2 linked regions of the Rhodospirillum rubrum ATCC 11170 genome follow. The protein of the gene in region 1 interacts with the protein of each later gene in a pairwise test. Links are inferred from orthologs where the notes say so. Each region holds a gene or a part of one and is shown on either strand. Other genes may lie near its edges.

The links. The genes of interacting proteins can lie anywhere in the genome.
Region 2: the proteins of RRU_RS05690 (region 1) and RRU_RS02200 interact in binary tests that used the Escherichia coli proteins (3 or more experiments, as listed by UniProt). The link is inferred for Rhodospirillum rubrum ATCC 11170 from one-to-one orthologs.

The regions. Positions count from the first base shown.
Region 1 is NC_007643.1:1,278,430-1,281,382, reverse strand. It holds RRU_RS05690 (tol-pal system-associated acyl-CoA thioesterase), read right to left. Parts: upstream 1,726-2,953; coding sequence 1,276-1,725; downstream 1-1,275. Other genes in the region: ruvA (Holliday junction branch migration protein RuvA), read right to left, coding at 2,778-2,953; ruvB (Holliday junction branch migration DNA helicase RuvB), read right to left, coding at 1,722-2,774; tolQ (protein TolQ), read right to left, coding at 327-1,238; tolR (protein TolR), read right to left, coding at 1-299.
Region 2 is NC_007643.1:492,180-495,125, forward strand. It holds RRU_RS02200 (acyl carrier protein), read left to right. Parts: upstream 1-1,329; coding sequence 1,330-1,563; downstream 1,564-2,946. Other genes in the region: fabD (ACP S-malonyltransferase), read left to right, coding at 1-290; fabG (3-oxoacyl-[acyl-carrier-protein] reductase), read left to right, coding at 398-1,135; fabF (beta-ketoacyl-ACP synthase II), read left to right, coding at 1,722-2,946. UniProt on the Escherichia coli protein: Carrier of the growing fatty acid chain in fatty acid biosynthesis.

The DNA of each region.
Region 1 (2,953 bases):
ACCCCGGTGATCGCCTGCATCCGCGCCATCAGTTCGCTTTCGTCGGTCACCTTGTCTTGAACATACAAGGTGCCATCGGCGCCGACCGAAACGGTCAGCGACTGATTGTCCTGGTCAAGCGAGGGCGCGCTGGTGCGCGGCAGGTCGACCTTGACCCCGGTGGTGAGCAAAGGCGCCGTCACCATGAAGATAATCAGCAAGACCAGCATCACGTCGACCATCGGGGTGACGTTGATGTCGCTCATCTGGTGACTGCGCTTGCGGCGACCGCCGCGTCGGGGTTGGACCGAGGCACCCATCTCATCGTTCTCCTGATCGGCGCCCGATTACTCGCGCTCGTCGAGCTGACGGCCGAGGATCGCCCCGAATTCCCCGGAGAACGCCTCCAGGCGGCCGGCATAGCGGTCGATATCGGCGGAAAGCTTGTTATAGGCGATCACCGCCGGGATGGCGGCGACCAGTCCCAAAGCCGTGGCGAACAGCGCCTCGGCGATACCGGGGGCCACCGTCGCCAGACTGGTGTCATTGGACATACCGATGGCGTGGAAGCTGTTCATGATGCCCCAGACCGTGCCAAACAGCCCGACGAAGGGCGCGACGGCGCCGGTCGAGGCCAGGAAGCCCAGCCGGCGTTCCAGGGTTTCCAGCTCGCGGTTCTGGGTGATGCCCATCACCCGCTCGACGCGCTGGGCCAGCATGGCGCGCGCACCAGCGGCGCCGTTGCGGCGCTGGGCGCTGTGACGCCATTCGCGCATGGCGGCCACGAACACCGCGGTCATCGGATCGCGCGGCCGCTGGCCGATGCGGTCGAACAGGTCTTCAAGCGAGCCGCCCGACCAGAATTTCTCTTCGAACTGCTCGGCTTTCTTGTTGAGATCGCGTAAGCGAACGATCTTTTCGAAAACGATGGTCCACGACCAGATGCTGGCGCCGACCAGGCTCAGCATCACCATCTTGACGATGATATCGGCCTGCCAGAACATCGACCAAGCCGACAGCGACGGCTTCTCGCCCATCGTCGCCCCGGGCGCGGCGGCGCCGACGCCGCTGGCATTGGGCAGAATTTCGCTGGCCACGGGCACAGACGGCGCGGCCGCGGGCAGGGGCGGACTGGACTGGACGTCAAGGCCCCGCTCCAGCATCAGCCCCAAGCGGGAGGCCGTCTGGCCAAGATGATCGAGCCCGGCGATGCCCAAGTGGCTGGCCATCTGGCCGGTCAGCTGGGTTATCGCGTCCATGGAGAGGTAGTCCATAATCAACCCCGTGTCCGTGTGGTCAGTCGCCGTTTCCTGGTACAAGTTTCTCCCGCATGATGGCGGGAATGCGGATGGGAACGCCGGCCTTCAGCGACAGACAGGCCACGCGCACCTTCAAGATCGCCAGAGGATCACCCTCGCGGCGGATAGTCTGGGTGAGATCGAGCACGGCGCCGCCAACGGCATCGAGCGTGGTTTCCACCACCAGGGCGTCGTCCAGCTTGGCCGGACGCTTGTAGTCGATCGACAGCTTCGCCACGGCGAAGCCCACCCCCTCGCCCGCCAGCATCGATCCCTGGTGAATTCCGGCCAGTCGCAGCATCTCGGTGCGCGCCCGCTCGGCGAACTTCAGGTATTCGGCGTGGTAGACGATACCCCCGGCATCGGTGTTTTCCCAATGCACGCGCACGGGCAACAAGTGGCACCCCTGGCGCCAGAGGCCGCTGGTCGGCGTCAAGGACTGGGTCATGGGGCGTCGGACCACAGGTCGGGCTGAACCGGCGGCGTCTCGGCCGGCGGTGTCAGCCCAAGATGGGTCCAGGCGATCGCCGTCAGCATCCGGCCGCGCGGCGTCCGCTTGATGAAGCCCTGCTGGATCAAATAGGGCTCGATCACGTCTTCCACCGTATCGCGTTCCTCGGCCAGGGCGGCGGCCAGGGTATCGACCCCGACCGGCCCGCCGCCATAATGGTCGGCCATGCGCGACAGATAGCGCCGGTCCATGGCATCAAGCCCGCGCCCGTCCACCTCCAGGCGGTTGAGCGCGGCATCGGCGATGAAGGCGTCAACGGGCGAACGCCCGGCGACGGCGGCGAAATCGCGCACCCGGCGCAGCAGCCGACCGGCCACCCGCGGCGTGCCCCGCGATCGTCGCGCCACTTCGCGGGCGCCCTCGTCGGTCAAAGCCATGCCAAGAAGCCGGGAACCCCGGGTCACGATCTGGACCAATTCATCGGTTTCATAGAAGTCGAGTCGCAGCGGAATGCCAAAGCGGTCGCGCAGCGGCGTTGTCAGGAGGCCCGACCGGGTCGTCGCCCCAACCAGGGTGAAGGGCGGCAGGTCGATCCGCACGCTCCGCGCCGCCGGCCCCTCACCGATGATGAGGTCCAACTGGAAGTCCTCCATCGCCGGATACAAAACTTCCTCTATGGCGGGATTAAGGCGGTGGATTTCGTCGATGAACAGCACATCGCGCGGCTCGAGATTGGTCAAGATCGCCGCGAGGTCGCCGGCCTTGACGATCATCGGCCCACTGGTGCCGCGAAACCCCACGCCAAGCTCGCGCGCCACGATCTGGGCGAGCGTGGTTTTCCCCAGGCCCGGCGGACCATGGAACAGCACGTGATCCATCGCCTCGCCGCGCGCCCGGGCGGCCTGAACGAAAACGCCCAGGTTTTCACGGGTCTGGCGCTGACCGACGAAATCGGCCAGCGACTGCGGGCGCAGGGCCGCATCGACCTCGCCCTCGCGGCGGCGCCCCGAGATCAGGCGCTCATCTTCCTCCTCGTGCCCGGCCATGGATTATGCCCCTCCCCGGCCGAGATCGCGCAGGGCCAGACCGATCACCCCTTGCACGGTGGTCGCCCCCAAGCCGGCGGCCCGGCTGGCCGCCCCCACCGCCTCGCTCCGCCCATAGCCAAGATTGACCAGGGCCGAGACCGCGTCGCCAAGGACATCCCCCGTCGGCCCGCCCGGCG
Region 2 (2,946 bases), 790 kb from region 1 along the record:
CGTTGGAGCGGGTGACCTTCAAGGCGCCGGCGGTGCCGCTGGTGGCCAATGTGACCGCCTCGGCGGTCAGCGATCCCTTGGAAATCCGCCGACTGCTGGTCGAGCAGGTGACGGGCGCGGTGCGCTGGCGCGAGAGCGTGCTTTATATGGTCGACGCCGGGGTGAGCGAATTGGTCGAGCTGGGGGCCGGCAAGGTGCTGGGCGGGCTGGCCAAGCGCATCCATGGCGATCTTGGCGCTCGCTCGATCCAGGGCCCGGCCGATATCGACGCCTTCATCAAGGGGATTTAGGTCCCGTTTATCACTGGGGGGCCGGATCCGCCGGTCCCCGGATTCTAAAGATAAAGCAAATCATGAGAAAGGACGGCTGGGCCGATCCTTCCATCAGGAGATCACCGATGTTCGATCTGACCGGCAAGAAAGCCCTGGTGACCGGGGCGTCTGGTGGGCTGGGTGCGTCGATCGCCAAGGCTCTGGCCGATCGCGGCGCCAGCGTCGCCCTGTCGGGGACCCGCGAGGCGGCCTTGAACGAGACCGCCGTGTTCCTGGGCAAGGACGTGCCCATCCTGCCCTGCGACCTGTCCGACACCGCTGCGGTCGAGCGGCTGATCCCGGCGGCCGAAGCCGCCCTCTCGGGTCTTGATATCCTGGTCAACAACGCCGGATTGACCCGCGACATGCTGTCGATGCGGATGAAGGACGAGGAATGGGATCAGGTGATCGCCGTCAACCTCAGCGCCGCCTTCCGCCTGTCGCGCTCGGCGGTGAAGGGCATGATGAAACGGCGCTGGGGCCGCATCGTCAATATCACCTCGATCGTCGGCGTCACCGGCAATCCCGGTCAGGCCAATTACGCCGCCTCCAAGGCCGGCCTGATCGGCCTGAGCAAGTCGATGGCCGCCGAAGTGGCGGCGCGCCACATCACCGTCAATTGCGTGGCGCCCGGTTTCATCGCCACGGCGATGACCGATAAGTTGAACGAAAAGCAAAAAGAGGCCATCTTGCCCCATATCCCCGCCGGACGCATGGGGGCGCCCGAGGACGTGGCCGCCGCCGTCGTTTATTTGGCGAGCGAAGAGGCGGCCTATGTCACCGGCCAGACCTTGCATGTCAACGGCGGCATGGCGATGATTTGAACCGGCGCGTTTGCGCCGAGGAAAGTTTCTCTCGGAACCGAAGGAATGTTGGTCCGAGCCCGTTGCGGGCGCTAGTCATCCCTGGGCAAGTATGTTAGGCAAGGCGCTCCATAGGGCGGGCGGCTGCTTTTACAGGGGCGATCAAGTCGACCGCGCCATCAACATGATCAGTGACTTCCAAGGAATAGACGAAAATGAGCGACGTCGCCGACCGCGTTAAGAAGATCGTTGTCGAGCATCTGGGTGTCGAAGAAGCCAAGGTAACTGAAAACGCCAGCTTCATCGATGACCTGGGCGCCGATAGTCTGGATACGGTTGAATTGGTTATGGCGTTCGAGGAGGAATTCGGTTGCGAAATCCCCGATGACGCCGCCGAGAAGATCCTGACCGTCAAGGATGCCATCGACTTCATCGAAAGCAACGGCTGATCGGCCGCGACGTCCGGCGACGCCCCGTACCGGGAATCCTTATATGATCTTGGATTTCCGGGAACGCCGGGCAAGGGCTTAGGATCTCGGCCGCGCGAGTGTGTCGCGCTGCCCGATCCGGCCCGCCAAGGCTGGACAATGGGGACTTGTAGCAAGCCATGAGACGTGTTGTCGTCACCGGGTTGGGCATGGTCACGCCCCTCGGATGCGGGGTGAAAACCAATTGGACGAGTCTCGTCCAGGGCAAATCCGGCATTCGACCCATTCAAAAATTCGACGTATCGGACATGCCGGCCCGCGTTGCCGGACAAATCCCGACGGCCGCCGACGGGCCTCACGGCTTTGACCCCGATACGGTCGTGTCCTCCAAGGACCGCCGCCGCATGGACGATTTCATCGTCTATGGTCTGGCCGCCGCCAAAGAGGCGGTGGAAGACAGCGGCTGGATGCCCGAAGACGAGGAGTCCCGCGAGCGCACCGGCGTGATGATCGGCTCTGGCATCGGCGGTTTGACGTCGATCGCCGAGACGGCGTTGATCCTCAAGGAGCACGGGCCGCGCAAGGTCAGCCCCTTCTTCATTCCCAGCGCGCTGATCAATCTGGTCTCGGGCCATGTCTCGATCCGCTACGGCTTCAAGGGTCCCAACCACGCGGTGGTGACGGCCTGTTCGACCGGAGCCCATGCCATCGGTGACGCCAGCCGGCTGATCATTCACGGCGATGCCGATGTGATGGTGGCCGGTGGCGCCGAATCCGCGGTCTGCCGGATCGGCATCGCCGGTTTCGCCGCCGCCCGGGCGCTGTCGACCCATTACAACGACACCCCGGAAGAGGCCTCGCGCCCCTATGACAAGGGCCGGGACGGCTTCGTCATGGGCGAGGGCGCGGGCATCGTCGTGCTTGAGGAATACGAGCACGCCAAGGCGCGCGGCGCCCATATCTACGCCGAGATCCTCGGCTATGGCATGTCGGGCGACGCCTACCACATCACCGCCCCGGCCGAAGACGGCAACGGTGGCTTCCGCGCCATGCGGGCCGCCCTGGCCAATGCCAAGCTGACCGTCGAAGACATCGATTACGTCAATGCCCATGGCACCTCGACGCCGCTGGGCGACGAGATCGAACTGGGCGCGGTCAAGCGGCTGTTTGGCGATCACGCCTATAAGCTGACCATGTCGTCGACCAAATCGGCCATCGGTCATCTGCTGGGCGCCGCAGGCAGCGTCGAGGCGATTTATTCGATCCTGGCCATTCGTGATCAGGTCGCCCCGCCGACGCTTAATCTGCACGATCCGTCCGACGCCTGCGACATCGATCTGGCGCCGCTGGTGGCCAAGGAACGGCCGATCCGCAAGGCGCTGTCGAATTCCTTCGGCTTTGGCG